Aliamphritea ceti: one gene and its partners. The main gene of each other region encodes a partner of the protein of the gene in region 4 in a complex. Links are inferred from orthologs where the notes say so. Each region holds a gene or a part of one and is shown on either strand. Other genes may lie near its edges. The genes, in order: dinB, OCU49_RS13085, holA, dnaN and dnaX.

Evidence for each region.
Region 1: the proteins of dnaN (region 4) and dinB are in contact, whole or in part, in a solved structure (PDB 1OK7), measured with the Escherichia coli proteins. The link is inferred for Aliamphritea ceti from one-to-one orthologs.
Region 2: the proteins of dnaN (region 4) and OCU49_RS13085 are in contact, whole or in part, in a cryo-EM structure (PDB 8GIZ), measured with the Escherichia coli proteins. The link is inferred for Aliamphritea ceti from one-to-one orthologs.
Region 3: the proteins of dnaN (region 4) and holA are in contact, whole or in part, in a cryo-EM structure (PDB 8GIZ), measured with the Escherichia coli proteins. The link is inferred for Aliamphritea ceti from one-to-one orthologs.
Region 5: the proteins of dnaN (region 4) and dnaX are in contact, whole or in part, in a cryo-EM structure (PDB 8GIZ), measured with the Escherichia coli proteins. The link is inferred for Aliamphritea ceti from one-to-one orthologs.

The regions. Positions count from the first base shown.
Region 1 is NZ_AP025282.1:3,423,288-3,426,577, reverse strand. The notes cover bases 311-3,264. They hold dinB (DNA polymerase IV), read left to right. Parts: upstream 311-1,221; coding sequence 1,222-2,307; downstream 2,308-3,264. Other genes in these bases: OCU49_RS15750 (SulP family inorganic anion transporter), read left to right, coding at 2,518-3,264; OCU49_RS15760 (helix-turn-helix domain-containing protein), read left to right, coding at 812-1,096; OCU49_RS15765 (sensor domain-containing protein), read left to right, coding at 311-624. Also shown: more of OCU49_RS15765, read left to right, coding at 1-310; more of OCU49_RS15750, read left to right, coding at 3,265-3,290. UniProt on the Escherichia coli protein: Poorly processive, error-prone DNA polymerase involved in translesion repair and untargeted mutagenesis. Copies undamaged DNA at stalled replication forks, which arise in vivo from mismatched or misaligned primer ends.
Region 2 is NZ_AP025282.1:2,843,504-2,846,677, reverse strand. Bases 314-3,151 are described here. They hold OCU49_RS13085 (DNA polymerase III subunit delta'), read left to right. Parts: upstream 314-1,146; coding sequence 1,147-2,157; downstream 2,158-3,151. Other genes in these bases: OCU49_RS13075 (TatD family hydrolase), read left to right, coding at 2,744-3,151; OCU49_RS13080 (PilZ domain-containing protein), read left to right, coding at 2,274-2,624; tmk (dTMP kinase), read left to right, coding at 478-1,122; mltG (endolytic transglycosylase MltG), read left to right, coding at 314-465. In the rest of the region: more of mltG, read left to right, coding at 1-313; more of OCU49_RS13075, read left to right, coding at 3,152-3,174. UniProt on the Escherichia coli protein: Part of the beta sliding clamp loading complex, which hydrolyzes ATP to load the beta clamp onto primed DNA to form the DNA replication pre-initiation complex.
Region 3 is NZ_AP025282.1:1,089,134-1,092,291, forward strand. Bases 83-2,904 are described here. They hold holA (DNA polymerase III subunit delta), read right to left. Parts: upstream 2,096-2,904; coding sequence 1,070-2,095; downstream 83-1,069. Other genes in these bases: OCU49_RS04955 (efflux RND transporter permease subunit), read left to right, coding at 83-824; OCU49_RS04965 (LPS-assembly lipoprotein LptE), read right to left, coding at 2,102-2,626; leuS (leucine--tRNA ligase), read right to left, coding at 2,650-2,904. Outside these bases: more of OCU49_RS04955, read left to right, coding at 1-82; more of leuS, read right to left, coding at 2,905-3,158. UniProt on the Escherichia coli protein: Part of the beta sliding clamp loading complex, which hydrolyzes ATP to load the beta clamp onto primed DNA to form the DNA replication pre-initiation complex.
Region 4 is NZ_AP025282.1:1,186-4,377, reverse strand. The notes cover bases 337-3,192. They hold dnaN (DNA polymerase III subunit beta), read right to left. Parts: upstream 2,389-3,192; coding sequence 1,285-2,388; downstream 337-1,284. Other genes in these bases: dnaA (chromosomal replication initiator protein DnaA), read right to left, coding at 2,455-3,192; recF (DNA replication/repair protein RecF), read right to left, coding at 337-1,203. In the rest of the region: gyrB (DNA topoisomerase (ATP-hydrolyzing) subunit B), read right to left, coding at 1-103; more of recF, read right to left, coding at 100-336. UniProt on the Escherichia coli protein: Confers DNA tethering and processivity to DNA polymerases and other proteins. Acts as a clamp, forming a ring around DNA (a reaction catalyzed by the clamp-loading complex) which diffuses in an ATP-independent manner freely and bidirectionally along dsDNA.
Region 5 is NZ_AP025282.1:1,467,351-1,470,616, reverse strand. Bases 61-2,990 are described here. They hold dnaX (DNA polymerase III subunit gamma/tau), read right to left. Parts: upstream 2,681-2,990; coding sequence 440-2,680; downstream 61-439. Other genes in these bases: OCU49_RS06745 (sensor domain-containing diguanylate cyclase), read right to left, coding at 2,927-2,990; OCU49_RS06755 (YbaB/EbfC family nucleoid-associated protein), read right to left, coding at 61-366. Also shown: recombination mediator RecR, read right to left, coding at 1-30; more of OCU49_RS06755, read right to left, coding at 40-60; more of OCU49_RS06745, read right to left, coding at 2,991-3,266. UniProt on the Escherichia coli protein: Part of the beta sliding clamp loading complex, which hydrolyzes ATP to load the beta clamp onto primed DNA to form the DNA replication pre-initiation complex.

The DNA of each region.
Region 1 (3,290 bases), 3.4 Mb from region 4 along the record:
TTTATTCCGTTAGCGGAAGATCTGGGGCTGATTAATGAGTTAGGTGACTGGGTGATAGAAAGATCGCTGGAACAATACCTGAGCTGGCGTACTGATTTACCCGAAGATTTTCGAATGTGTATCAATGTTTCGCCTAAACAATTCCAGAAAAACGGCTTTGCTGACTGGTTACTGTCGTTACTGGCGCAATATAATTTATCGCCAAAAATCCTCGAGTTGGAAATTACAGAAGGGTTATTGCTGAACCGTTGGTCTGAGGTTGATGAACAGATTCAGAAAATCACCGGGGCAGGTATCAAGCTGTCTATAGATGATTTTGGTACCGGCTTTGCGTCTATCAGTTACTTGCGACGTTACTCGTTTAATACCCTGAAAATTGATAAATCATTTGTTGCTGCTTCGCTAACAGACTCAGCAGATGCTGCATTAATACGTTCGGTTATAGCACTTGCTCATGGTATGGGGCTGACCACTGTTGCTGAAGGTGTAGAGACTCCGGAGCAGGCAGAACTTTTACAGGAATTGGGCTGCGACCTGTTGCAGGGATTTCTCTATAGTAAACCCGTTTGTAAAGATCAATTCATGAATGTCATCCATAAATCAGCACAGGTCCTGCCTGCTTAATATCGGTTATTTTTGTTTGAAAGTTCCTTAAAGATTTTTTGGGCCTACTAGTATTCGTGCTGCAAAATTATTATGCTTGAAAGTAAGCGTGAAGGTCTTTCGAGTGGAGAGGCTAAAAGGATATAGCGCTGTTGGTACTGCTTTAGCAGTGTTTTACCAATTAATCTAAAAGGATGTAGAACCCGCCATGAAAAAATTCAATTCTGCGTTTGCGCGTCGTTTAGTTATCACCCATCTGGTGAATACTCTTGAGCGTCCCAGTGTCTCTGCTTTAATGCTGGAAACAGGCTGGCCACGGCGCACCATTCAGGACGTCATTAAAGCCATACCTGGCTTAGGCATTAAAATCTATTTCAAACAGGATGGGTGTCGGAATAACGACGGCTATTATGTCATTGATAATTGGGGACCTTTTGATCCGTCTTGGGTTGAAGGAAATTTGAAGACACTGGAATCGTCGCTTGATAGGTAAGTGATCATAGATCCAGTTCTTTATTCCTCTCCTGAGCAGTGCGCAGTTAATAATTGTGCACTGTTTTTTTATACAGTTAATTGCATTACACTTAGCCCATCAGCACTGCTTGTGTAACGTAATTTATGTCTGACGAACAAACGACATCCGGTCCACAGAGAAAAATCATTCATTGTGATTGCGATTGCTTTTTTGCCGCAGTTGAAATGCGTGATGATCCCAGCCTTACTGACATTCCTATTGCCATCGGTGGTTCTTCTGACCGGCGAGGTGTTATATCCACCTGTAACTATCCGGCCCGTAAATTTGGTATTCATTCGGCTATGTCGACAGCCAAAGCACTGATGAAGTGTCCGCAGCTGCGTTTGTTACCGGGTAATATGGAAAAATACCGCCAGGCTTCTCAGCAGATTATGAATATTTATCAGGACTATACAGACCTGATTGAGCCTTTATCTCTTGATGAAGCTTTTCTTGATGTGACCGGCTCAGAGCATTGCGGTGGCAGTGCGACCCTGATCGCTGAAGAGATCCGTGCCCGGGTTGTTGCTGAAGTTGGTATTACCATTTCAGCAGGTGTTGCGGGGAATAAGTTTCTTGCAAAAATAGCCAGCGACTGGCGTAAGCCTGATGGCTTGTTCGTAGTTACGCCTCAGGATATGGATGATTTTATTGAAACCTTAGCAGTGTCGAAGATTTTTGGCGTGGGGAAAGTAACCGCCGCCAAACTGCATGACATGGGGATTGAAACCTGTGGCCAGTTACGCAGTTTTAGTCTGGCCCAACTTGTAGATCGTTTCGGGCGGTTTGGAAAGCGCTTATACGAGCTTTCCAGAGGCATTGATGAGCGTCCGGTAAAAGTATCCCGTGAACGTAAGTCGATCAGTGTAGAGCATACTTATCCTCAGGACCTGCAGGATCTGAAGACCTGCTTGCAACAGCTCCCGATTCTGATGCAAGAATTGCAACGGCGTTATGGTAAGCATAAAGAACAGCGGGATATTAGTGGTGCAGTTGTGAAACTTAAGTTTCATGATTTCTCGCAGACAACGGTTGAGCTGTCGACGCTGACACCTAATCTCGCACTTTATCAGCAGCTGTGTGAGCAGGCGTGGTTACGAGGCGAAAGACCCGTTCGGCTAATCGGCTTAGGTTACAGGTTAGTGGAGCATAAACCTCAGCAAGGGGTTCAATTGAGTTTGTTTGAGTAAGTTAAACGTATGGTGATGATGTCACTGCATAAGACTTGTCATATTTTCATGTTTAAATCCTCTGGCTATTTCAAATTGGCGCTGTCATTGCACAGTCGCGATGTTATATAATCCTGCGCCTTTCTTACGTCATTTGTACCTTAACAGCCCTGTTTTAACTGTAGGCTGGGGGTAGAGATGTAATTATTTTTCCCGGAGCACGGAAATTCTATGCTGCAATTGTTAGTTAAGCGTTCACAGAGCCTGAAAGCCGATGTGCTTTCCGGCCTTACTGTTGCTCTGGCCCTTGTGCCGGAAGCGGTCGCCTTTGCCTTTGTGGCGGGTGTAGAACCACTGGTTGGCTTATATGCCGCTTTCATGGTGGGTTTAATTACTGCAACAATCGGTGGCCGTCCGGGAATGATCTCCGGTGCAACAGGTGCACTGGCGGTTGTAATGGTTAGTCTGGTTGCAATGCACGGGGTAGAGTATCTGTTTGCCACTGTGGTGCTCATGGGTATCTTACAAGTACTGGCGGGTGTCTTCCGGCTGGGTAAGTTTATCCGTATGGTGCCGCATCCCGTTATGCTGGGGTTTGTGAACGGTCTGGCAATAGTCATCTTCCTCGCGCAAATGAAGCAGTTCCAAATGCTGGACGATGACGGCAACCTGACCTGGCTGCAAGGCAGCCAAATGATGATGATGCTGGGTTTGATTGCGTTAACTATGGCGATCATTCACTTCCTGCCTAAACTGACTAAAGCGCTGCCGTCTACTTTGGTGGCAATTATCACAGTGACAGCACTGGTGATCGGTCTGGATCTGGATGCCCGTACTGTGCAGGACGTACTGGCGGATATGACGGGTAATCCATTGGCGTCTATCGCTGGTGGCCTGCCTCAGTTCCACATTCCAATGGTTCCGATCAACTTTGAAACTCTGCGGATCATTATTCCTTACGCACTGATTTTAGCCGCAATTGGCCTGATTGAGTCTCTGCTGAC
Region 2 (3,174 bases), 2.8 Mb from region 4 along the record:
GCCCGGGCTGAAACGTTTGAGAAAAAAGCATTGCCATATAAAGCGCCATATCAGGCGCTGATCATGGCATCTATTGTTGAAAAGGAAACTGGTTTAAGCGCAGAGCGTCCAGTGATTGCTGGTGTATTTGTGCGTCGTATGCAGATAGGTATGCGTCTGCAAACAGATCCAACGGTTATTTATGGCATGGGTGATAAGTACAAAGGCAACATACGCCGTAAAGATTTGCGTAAGCCAACGGCATACAATACGTATACCATCCCTGGTTTACCACCAACGCCTATTGCAATGGTTGGTCGTGAAGCTATCCGGGCTGCGCTTAATCCTGAAGGTGAGAAGTGGCTTTACTTTGTTGCTAAAGGGGATGGTAGTCATCAGTTTTCAGCAACGTTAAAGCAGCATAATAAAGCCGTTCGCGAATATCAGCTTAAACGTAAAGCTGCATACCGTTCATCGCCGGAATAAGTAAGGATATATATGAGTAATCCTCAGGGTTGTTTCATTACACTGGAAGGAACTGAAGGTGTTGGCAAATCGACCAATCTGGCGTTTATCGAGTCGTTACTGGCTGATGCTGGTGTTAGTTATGCGCTGACCCGGGAGCCTGGTGGTACACCTTTGGCTGAAGAGCTTCGTGAAATGCTCCTGGCACCACGGGAAGAAACGGTTGCCGATGATGCTGAGTTGCTCATGGTGTTTGCTGCCCGTGCCCAGCATTTGCAGGCAGTCATTAAGCCCGCATTGCAGGCGGGTCAATGGGTGCTATGTGATCGCTTTACAGATGCCACCTTTGCGTATCAGGGTGGTGGTCGCGGCCTTGATCAGTCCCTGATTCTGGATTTAGAACAAAGGGTGCAGAAAGGTTTACAGCCGGACCTGACCCTGTTGCTGGATGTGCCTGTTGAAATCGGCCTGGCGCGCGCTGCAAAGCGTGGTGCGTTAGATCGCTTTGAGCAGGAGCAGATTGGTTTTTTCGAGCGGGTGCGTGCAGCTTATCTGCAGCGGGCCAAAAACCAGCCTGAACGGTTTGCTGTTATTGATGCATCGGTCACGCTGGTCGAAGTGCAAGAGCAGATTGCAAAGGTAATGGCAGGCTTTCTTAAACGGCACCTTTCGGCTTAACAGAATGTTTCACAGGAATTCGAGATGAGTGACGAGCTCTGGCAAGATCATCCGGTGGTATTACCCTGGCTTAAAGAGCGCTGGCAGTATTTGTGTGATCTTAAGCGTCAGGGGCGCTTGCCTCATGCCTTAATGATTAATGGTCCGAAAGGGATTGGCAAGGCTTGCTTCGCACTGGCGACGGCTAATTATCTGCTATGTAAGTCGCCTAAAGATGATGCTGCCTGTGGGCACTGTCGCAGTTGTGAGCTGGCTCAGAGTAGTGGTCATCCTGACTTATATCATTTGCAGCCTGATGAGCCGGGTAAGCCAATTAAGGTCGATCAGGTTCGTGAGCTTACAGAGTTTATTTATTCAACTGCGCAACAGGGCGGTTATCGGGTAGTTATTATTGACCCTGCTGAGAGCATGAACGTTAATGCAGCCAATGCATTGCTTAAAATGCTTGAAGAGCCTGGTAAAGATACGGTTTTATTATTGATTACCCATCGTTCTGGTCAGGTTATGCCAACGATTAAAAGTCGTTGTCAGCGAGTTGACTGTGTGGCGCCGGATGGGGAGATGGCGACGCAGTGGCTGGCAACACAGCTAACCATGGACAGCCAGGATGCTGAGCAGTTATTACGTATTGCTCATAACTCTCCTTTACAGGCGTTGGCTTATAAGCAGCAGGACTATCTGGGTTTACGCAGTAAGGTACTGGCAGGGCTGGCGGATATTCTTAAAAACCGTCGCAGTGCACTGGACGTTGCGCAGACGCTTCATAAGGAAGATCTGGATCTGATTCTGGGTTGGCTGTATGGTCTGGTGAATGATATTGCCCGTCTGGCTGCAGGTCAGGAAGATACTGAATTGCTACGTCATAAAGATGTCCAGAATATGCTGCTGGCGGTTTCCCGTCGGGCTGATCCTCAGCGTTTATTTGCATTCGCAGATGAGATTCACGAAGCACGAAAACTTGTTATGTTCAGATTGAATCCTAATAAGCAGCTGTTACTGGAGAAATTACTTCATGGCTGGCAGGGACTGCGTTGATCTTTAATATTAGTAATCAATGCAGTAAGCTGTGATTACGATGACTGAGTGTGAATTTTTAGCACCAGTCTGGGTTGCAACCGGATAAGACTTAAGTTCAGGGAGGCTTCGGCCAGATGTCAGTAATTCCTCGTATGAGCCATGGCATATTGTCATTAGGTATTAACACCAAAGAGGATTTGTATAAGGCTTTTATGCCATTCATTCAGAATGGTGGGTTGTTTATTCCAACGCCGCGCACCTATCAGCTGGGCGAAGAAGTTTTTATGCTGCTGTCCCTGATGGAAGAAGATGACAAGATCCCTGTAACAGGAAAAGTTGTCTGGGTTACTCCGCGGGCAGCGCAGGGTGGACGGATTCCTGGTATTGGTATTCAACTTTCCCAGGAAGATGCAACTCTTGTACGAAAGATCGAAACTTATCTTACCGGTGCGCTGAATTCCGGTCGACGTACTGATACTATGTAATCTGCTTTCGCACAGTGCTCAGGCTGTGCGCCTGTTTCCCTAAAGCAGTATTCACTGCTTACTTTTAGTGGCTTTTCCCTTACAATGCCGGCAATTTTACTGTGTTGTGATCAGGTCCGATGTTTGTAGATTCCCATTGCCATTTAGATAAGCTGGATTACGCCTCTGGCGATACGCTCTCCCGTGTTCTTACGACTGCTGCTGAGCGTCAGGTCAGTAAAATGTTGTGCGTTTGTGTTGATATGCAAAACTTTGCACCTATGTATCATCTGATTGCCGATCTGGATCAGGTATACGCATCGGTCGGTGTGCACCCTCTGAATACTTTTGAGGCCCCGGTAACTGTGGAAGCATTGCTGGAACAGGCAGCGTTACCAAAAATTGTTGCACTGGGCGAGACCGGGCTGGATTACTTTTATCAGCAGGATACTGTTGATATTCAGCAGCAGAGTTTTATCAATCATCTCGAGGCTGCAAAGCTGACTAAACTGCCGGTCATCGTGCATACCCGTGATGCACGCCAGGATACGCTGGATATTCTCAAGCATCA
Region 3 (3,158 bases), 1.1 Mb from region 4 along the record:
TTGGCATGGTGCCTTTGTCCAACTTCGTGACGCTTAAGCCTGCGCCGAAGACCGGTTCTCTGAAGCGGGTAGATAGTCGCAGAGTAGTTACTGTTCAGGCTGACGCTGCTGAAGGTAAGTTAGTAAATGATCTGGTTGTGGCTATGCAGGAGCGTTTAGCGAAGCATGATTTCGATCCACAGATCCGCCTGACCTTCAAAGGCGAGGATGAGCAACAGAAGGAAACCGGTGAGTTCCTGGTAAGTGCCTTCAGTACAGCATTATTCCTGATGGCTCTGATTCTGGTAACCCAGTTTAACAGCCTGTATCAGGCTGGACTGGTGTTGTCGGCCATTGTTTTTTCCACAGCAGGTGTTTTGATAGGACTGATGGTTACGGGGCAGCCATTTGGCATTGTGATGGTCGGCGTGGGAATAATTGCGCTTGCCGGTATCGTTGTGAATAACAATATCGTCTTAATTGACTGTTATAACGATCTGCGTCGGCATGGCTATTCGCCTTATGATGCAGCGTTGCATACCGGCAGCTTGCGTTTGCGCCCGGTTATTCTGACTGCGGTAACCACTGTGCTGGGGCTAATGCCAATGGTGCTGGCAATGAATATAGACCTGATCAACCGGGAGATCAGTTTCGGTGCTCCCTCTACTCAGTGGTGGACGCAGCTTTCCAGTGCTATTGCTGGGGGCTTGTCGTTTGCAACTGTGCTGACACTGTTTTTGACACCTTGTTTGTTGGTGTTGGGAGACAGAAAGCTGTTTCGCCGTAAGGCTAAAGCAGAAACAAATGATCAGACACCTGACGTTGTGGAATCACCTGCAGCCTGATGCATTTAAGGTTATACACAGAAACATAGCTATAACTCTGTGTATAACCTTTTTATAACTCTTCTCACCGGCCATTCTGCGCCTGTTTAATACTTAAGGTTAATTTTCAAACAGTCTTTTAACTGATTGTTTTCATGCTTTAAATATTGCTGGAAAATGAACAGGAGAAGTGTGTACTAAGTGTGTTTTTAATCGAGTTAATTGTAATTAGGGAAGCTTTGTTTGCCTGTGGGGCTGAAGAGAATTTACTGGATCTCTGCGAGGCCCAGTTCGATACCGCTGAGGCGTAATACAATGCTGTTCAGCGTCAGCCAGGCATCGCCGGGGGCACCTTTGATCTGCTGATCAACGATCATGCACTGACTTAGCATTTGTTGAAGAATGCGTGGTGCTATACGTCGCGCTGCAGCCTGGATCAGCCCTTTGCGCTTACCCCAGATACGTTCTTTCTGACAGATTGCTTCGTATTGCTGTCCCTGTGACAGGCCTTGCTGGACGGTCAGAAGAGTACGAACTTCCCGGCTGATGGCCCAGAGGGCTACCGGTGCTTCTGTACCTTCCTGGCGTAACACCTGAATAATCTTATTGCAGCGGGCAGTTTGTTGCTGCAAAGCTGCATCAACCAGACCGTAGATGTCATAGCGGGAGCTGTCGGAGACACTGTCGATAACCTGTTCGGCATCGAGGGTTTGTCCGGGGTAGAGCAGGTTGAGTTTATCCAGTTCCTGCTTAGCCGCGAGCAAGTTACCTTCAACCCGTTCGCAGAGTAGCTGTACGGCGTCCCGCTCCAGATTCAGGCCAATCTGTTTGGCGCGGTTATTTAACCAGCCGGGCAGTTGTTGGGCTTCAACTGGCCAGATCTGAACAATCATGCCGGTTTTATCAATGGCTTTAAACCAGGCGCTTTTTTGTGCCGCACCGTCCAGTTTATCGGCAATAATCAGCAACACGTTGTCCGGTGCCGGGTTGCCAAGATATTCACGGAGAATTTCACTGGCCTGTTTGTTTGGCTTGCTGCCACCTAAGCGCAGTTCGATGATTTTACGTTCAGCGAAAAGGGATAGTGCATTTGCACATTCCAGAAGATAGGTCCATTTGAAGCTGGCATCAGCGTGCAGGGTTTCTCGCTCGGTGAAACCCTGATCAACCAGATACTTACGAAGCAGATCGCAACTTTCCTCAATCAGCAGGGGCTCGTCACCGGTTACCAGATATACAGGTAATGGCGTGCCTTTGAGTTGATTGGCAAGTTGTTCCGGCTTAGCCTTCATGAAATGTTACTGAGCCGGTTTAATAGCGCTGTATATCCGCACGATCTGGCTGGCCAGACGTTCAGACATTTCGGTGCGTAACTGTGATTCTTCAGTATCGCTGGCCGTTAGCTGGTTCGGATTGTAATCGTACGTCCGTTCCAGTTTCAGAGTCTGAGGCGCCAGGACAATCTCGTTATCACGATCAAGAATTTCGAAAGTAATGGTGGTACGCAGTTCATATTCATCAATACCATTGCTGGAACTGATAGTTGATGTACGGCGTTCCTGACGTTCTTCTAACAGGTTAATCTGGTAATTAGCATTAATATTGCCAACCAGCTTTACGCCGTTTGCCTGCAGGTTACGCTCCAGAGGCCGGAACACCGAGAAACTGCTTTGCCCGGTCTTGTTGATAACCGCCAGTTTAAGGGAGTCATCCAGACTGATGATCCCTTTAAGCTGGAAACCACAGGCACTCATAAAGAGTGCCAGAACGGTAATCGCAAAAAACTTATATAGCGAAAAAGTCCGCGCGGTCTGGTTGGTCATGCTTAATTCCTTTTTGGGTCGGTTTAACCAACAACAATGTTTACCAGTTTGTTTGGTACGACAATCTGTTTACGGATAGTTTTGTCTGCCATATGCTTCTGTACAGACTCATCCGCAAGTGCGGTATGCAGGACAATACTTTCGTCAGCGTCAGCCGGAACCTGGATCTTGGCGCGTACCTTACCGTTTACCTGAACAACCATCTGAATGCTGCTGCGAACCATTGCTGCTTCATCGAACTCAGGCCAGGGGGAATCCAGCAGGCTTTCTGCATAGCCAAGCTTGTTCCACAACTCATGAGTGATGTGTGGTGTAATTGGTGATAACAGTTTGACTGCTGCTGAAAGAGCTTCACGGCTTACTGCCCGGCCCTGGTCGCTGGCATCAACAAATTTGCTGATAGCGTTACACAGTTCCATTACACCGGCGATTGCAGTATTGAAGGTCTGACGACGTTCGATATCATCGCTGACTTTCTTAATGGTCTCATGGGTTTTCAGGCGCAGCGCTTTCTGTTCTTCGTTCAGTGCTG
Region 4 (3,192 bases):
TGCCATCGTCAGTATCGCCAATATACATACCCGGGCGCTTACGAACCGCATCAAGGCCCTTAAGAACCTTGATACTGGAAGAATCGTATTCCTGCTCGCTCATAAAATCTCCTGATCCTGGGTGATAAACTCACCCTGATGTATCTCATGAAAACTCACCTGAGTCTCCTGAGACCAAAACTCGCTCAATGTTGTTTTATCCACGCAGGTGATAAAACACTGATTACTGCTTTTCTCTAAATACTGACAAAACAACCGGCAGTGATGATCGTCCAACTCTGAGGGTAAATCATCAATCAAATACACACAGGCACGGCTGTTAAGCTTATAAAATAATGCGCCTTGCGCCAGCTTTAACGCGCTGACAACAATCTTCTTCTGACCCCGGGAAAGCCGCTCTGCAGCATTATGCCCGTCGGCCTTAACCCTAAGATCAGCCCGCTGCGGCCCGGCACTGGTAAAACCCTGTTTCCGGTCACGCACTAAATTGTCTGCCAGAACTTCATCCAGACCGCGCTTCTGATCCCAGCCACAACTGAAACCAAGCTCTATTTCAAGGTTCGGTAACAGGCCTGCAAGCACCTGATCAAACTCAGGTTTTAGCAATGCCAGATAGTCTTCCCTCAGGCTGTTCAGCTGCACAGAATAGGTGACTAATTCACGGTCCCATATCTGGCGCATTGAAGGATCGATTTTACCATATTTCAGCAAAGAATTACGCTGTTTTAAGACTCTTTTAAAGCCTCTCCACAGGCGAATAAACATTGGATCTGTATGAAACACGCCCCAATCAATAAATGCCCGTCGAATTGACGGACTGCCTTCCAAAATCTGGAAGGTTTCAGAGTTAATCACCTGAATAGGCAGTAGCTCTGCCAGAGTAGTTAAATCAATATCAGCGCCGGCATAACGCATCCGGCTAACACCTTCCAGGTTCCGTTCAACGCCTAGTGCCTGTGTCGTACCAGTTGCCATTGCATCCAGCTCAGCAAATACCAGACACTGTTCGGCACCACTGCTAATCAGATGCCGCAACTTATTGGTTCTGAACGAGCGGGTCAGGCCAAGAATATGAATCGCTTCCAACAGGCTGCTTTTGCCACTGCCATTGGCGCCATAAACAATATTGATATGCGGTGAAGGGGTAAATCTAACGTCAGCGAGGTTGCGTACCTGCTGCACCTTGAGAGTGGTTAAGGGCATAGGCGCGGGGGGCTGGTGATCTCAAACATATAAAGAAGATATAGCGGCCACCGCAACCATTGCTGCAGTGGCCAACAGGTATTACATACGCATTGGCATAACAACAAACAGAGAACCGCCGTCGTCCAGGCCTTCTACCAGCGCACTGCTGTTAGAATCAGATAAGGTGAACCGCACAACTTCAGAGTTCACGATCGACAACACGTCCAGCAGGTAGTTAACGTTGAAGCCAATTTCCAGGCTGTCACCGTCGTAATCCACTGCAACTGTTTCTTCTGCTTCTTCCTGCTCTGGGTTATTTGCCATAACCTGCAGGTAGCCGCTGGTCAGAGATAAACGTACACCGCGGTATTTTTCATTCGACAGAATCGCAATACGGCTGAAAACCTGGCGCAGTTCCTGACGAGTACCCAACATGAACTTATCGCCACCCTGTGGGATAACACGCTGATAATCAGGGAATTTACCGTCAACTAACTTAGAGGTGAAGGTGAAATCACCGGCATGTGCACGGATATGATTAGCACCAACAACCAGACGCACTTCTTCATCGCCGCCCTGTAACAAACGCGCCAGTTCCAAAATACCTTTACGCGGCACGATGAACTGATGCGGTGTTGTGTTGTTAGTTTCAACGTCAGTCACACTGGTAGCCAGACGGTGACCGTCGGTAGATACAGCACGTAACGTATTGTCGCTAACTTCCAGCAACATACCGTTCAGGTAGTAACGGACGTCCTGCTGAGCCATAGAGAAGCCTGTCTGATCAATCAGATGGCGAACCTGGCTTTGCGAAACAGTCAGTTCAAATGCTTCCGGGCTATCTTCCACATTCGGGAATTCAGCAGCGGGCAAGGTAGACAGTGTAAAGCGACTGCGACCGGCCTTAATCACCATTTTCTGACCCGTAAGTGTCAACTCGATGATGGCACTGTCTGGTAACGACTTACAGATATCCATCAGCTTACGGGCCGGAACTGTTACAGAACCCGCTTCAGCAGGCTCTTCCAGTTCAACCCGGCCAACCAGCTCCACTTCCAGGTCAGTACCTGTCATAGAAAGCTGATTGCCTTCGGCGACCAGTAGAATGTTCGAAAGCACTGGCAACGTCTGACGACGCTCAACCACACCAGCAACCAATTGCAACGGCTTGATTAGCGCTTCTCTAGAAATAACAAACTTCATGTTTTCCTACCCTTAATTAATCAGAGACCTTGCACGTTGTAGTGAGCAAAGGTCGCAATCTGCAAACTACGCCGTTAAATGACGTAACAGGTTCTGATAATCCTCTCTTATATCCGTATCACTCTCGCGCAATTCTGCCACCTTCCGGCAACCATGCAAAATGGTTGTGTGGTCTCGTCCGCCGAAAGCATCTCCAATCTCAGGCAGGCTGTGATTGGTCAATTCTTTAGACAGACTCATAGCCATCTGGCGGGGTCTTGCGACTGAGCGGCTGCGACGCTTGGACAGCAGGTCAGACACCTTAATCTTATAATACTCGGCAACCACGCGTTGGATGTTATCTATACTAACCTGTTTGTCCTGCAATGCCAGCAAGTCTTTAAGGGATTCTTTGATAAACGGCGTGGTTATGGCGTTGCCGGTAAAGTGCGCGTTGGCAATTACCCGTTTCAGGGCACCTTCCAGCTCGCGCACATTAGAACGAATTTTTTGTGCCAGGAAGAAAGCAGCATCATCAGGCAGGCGAACCTGCGCTTCTTCAGCCTTCTTCATCAAAATAGCCACCCGGGTTTCAAGTTCCGGTGGCTCAATCGCAACTGTTAAACCCCAACCGAAGCGGGATTTCAGTCGTTCTTCTACGCCGTTAATTTCTTTCGGATAACGGTCGCTGGTCAGAATCATCTGCTGACCGCCTTCTAACAGCGCATTGAAGGTATGAAAAAACTCTTCCTGTGAACGCTCTTTACCGGCGAAGAACTGAATATCGTCAATCAGTAATGCATCTACGGAACGGTAATAACGTTT
Region 5 (3,266 bases), 1.5 Mb from region 4 along the record:
CAGTGACTGAATTAACGGACTGAATGACATAATCGCCCCTTAGAACGGCATATTAAAACCTGGCGGCATACCCATGCCACCGGTCACCTTAGACATCCGTTCCTGGCTGGCAGACTCAACTTTACGCACAGCATCATTTACCGCTGCTGCGATAAGGTCTTCCAGTATTTCTTTATCTTCTTCCATCAGGCTGTCATCAATATCAACGCGCTTCACGTCGTGACGACCGTTCATGACGATTTTCACCATACCGGCGCCGGACTCGCCATTAACTTCAGCTTTAGCTACTTCTTCCTGAGCTTTTTGCAGCTCTTCCTGCATTTTCTGGGCCTGTTTCATCAGATTGCCCATACCACCTTTCATCATCTTTAACCTCGATATCTAATACCTGTAACCCACACTATCAGTGCCGGTTAAGTGAAATTTTTTTATCTGCAAACTAATGCAGTGTCACCGGCGCATCAATTGGCTCAACGGATGAAATATCGATTCGCCCGTTAAAACGCTGGATTATCGCCTGAACTGTAGCATCCGTCTCAATCGCTGCAACGGCCTGAACCAAACGCTCTGACTTTTTCCGCGAACGATACAGACTCGGTGTTTCCCGACTAAAAATACCTAACTCAAATTCTACCTGAAGCGACTCTTTAAAATAATCGCTCAGCGCCGCAGATATACGGTCAGTATGGACCTCATTGAGAATATTTTTCTGCTCATCCGCATAGTGGAATCTGAATACTCCGTCACTGACAGTTTCCAGCGAGGTGTTCGCGGCAATCATATAGGTCATCCCGGATAGGCCAAGCACATCCACCAGCAACACCCACTGCGATACATCCAGCTCAGATAATTGCGGTGAAACAGTTTCAGCCGTCGGTTCAGTTATATAGTCTGTCGCCATATTTGAAGGCGGCATATTAACCGCAGGCACTGCAGCGATTTCTGGCTCATACGCCCTCTGCGCCATCGGTGCCGATGGCTGACTAAACCCTTCAGACTTTTTTGACGGTTCAGACGCCTCCTGCGACGCACCTGAAAAGTATGATTCATCATATGCTGGCGGTTCTTCCCATGGAGGAACATCATGCGCGGGGATTTTCTGCGCCGGAGCCGCCTGAACGACCGGTATTTCAGCTACCGGCTGAGCACTTACCTCAACAGCAGGCTGCACACTTTCCTGGGCGCTCACAGCCACTACCGCGTCAGCTACAGGCGTGGAATTTTGAATAACCGCCGCTACAGGCTCAGCCACAGCCGACTCAGCAACTTGAGGCACATCCTGTGGATGTCCATTCTGAGCAACCCCATCAGAAATAGCTTCAGTTTGTTCTACTTCGGCTGTTGCAACCTCAGCTCGCCCGGCATCAGCAACAACTGGCACAGATACAGGCTGCGCAACTGACTCAACGGCAGGCGATGTATTCGAATTGTTATCAGGGCTGGTATCAGAACTTACCTGAGAGCTTACTAAGGGAGCTTCTTCAGAACTGGCAACTGCATCAGAAGCAGGTGCAAGGTTAGCCGTTCCTGAGCCTGACTGAGCAGCAGAGTCAGCGGCTAAAGCTTTAGGCTTATCGCCACTGCGGGGCGGAGCTGATGCCGGACGGAATGCCAGCATACGCAATAAGACCATTTCCAGACCTTCACGTGCATCCGGAACATAAGGCAGATCCTTTCTGCCTAACAGTGCTACCTGATAATACAGCTGTACATCTTCAGCGGTCAGTTGCTGCGCAAGCTCAAGTACCTGCTGACGGTCACCCATGCCATTATCGACAGCATCAGGCATCACCTGCCCAAGTGCAACCCGATGTAGCAAGCTAATCAGGTCACCTAAAACAGTATTATAATCCGGCGAGAACTGCGCAAGATCACTCACAGTTGCCAACATTTCCTTGGCATCCTGAGCCACCAGGCTATCCAGCAAGCGATAAACCAAACGCTGATCAATCGTTCCCAGCATAGACCGGGCATCAGCTTCATTGATCTCGCCAGCACCAAAAGCAATGGCCTGATCAGTAAGACTCATAGCGTCCCGCATTGAACCATCAGCCGAACGGGCTAACAGCCATAATGCAGGCTCTTCAAATTTAATCGACTCTTGCGTTAAAACATGACGCAAATGATCCACAATTCGCTCAGGAATCATGTTCTTCAAATTAAACTGAAGACAACGGGACAGAATCGTCACCGGCAGTTTTTGCGGATCAGTCGTTGCTAACAGAAATTTAACATGCGGAGGTGGCTCTTCCAGCGTTTTCAGCAACGCGTTGAAAGAGTGAGTCGAAAGCATGTGCACCTCATCAATCAGGTACACTTTATAGCGGCCATGTGTTGGCGCGTACTGAACGTTTTCCAGCAGTTCCCGGGTATCTTCAACTTTAGTTCGGGACGCCGCATCGACCTCAATTAAGTCAACAAAACGGCCTTCACTGATTTCCCGGCAAGGCGCACATTCACCACACGGGGTAGAAGACACACCCTCAGCGCAGTTAAGCGACTTAGCAAACAAACGCGCTATCGATGTTTTACCCACACCCCGTGTTCCGGTGAACAAGTAAGCATGATGCAAACGATCATCATCGAGGGCATTAACCAGTGCTTTGAGCACATGCTCCTGGCCAACCATCTCCTGAAATGTTGCAGGGCGCCATTTTCGCGCCAGAACCTGATAACTCATGATGTGATGATTCTTATCCGGAAAGCCAGTTAAGGCTTAAATTAAGGCAGTACAAATAAATAAGCTGACATGCTAACGATTACCGTCCAACAGTGCCAGCTTAAGCCTTGGAATAATCCGCAATATTTTATCTTGCACGATGAAGAACAGGCAACGACAGCTTATCGACTGTTCACAAAGCAATCCTTCCTGGCACGATGTAATAGCAAACAACCTATTACTTAATACTGCTAGCGCACAATCAAGCTATGAACATTCCAGCTTTTCAATCTCGTCACTAACACTTGTATCTACGCCGCTTAACTGAATCACCTCAACCCGGTCACGGCCGTTTTGCTTAGCTATATATAACGCTTCGTCTGCCAGCTTCACAACCTCGTCCATCGAGCTGGCATGACCAGGATAAACAGCAATACCAATAGATGTTGTCACCTTGCCCAGTGACAACTGATTCATTGTCAGTTCCTGCTTACTTATCCCTTTAATGATACGTGTCGCGACTTTTAACGCCTGAGTTTCGTTCGTCGACGGACAGACAATACAGAACTCCTCACCGCCGTAACGACACGCAATATCCTCATTACGG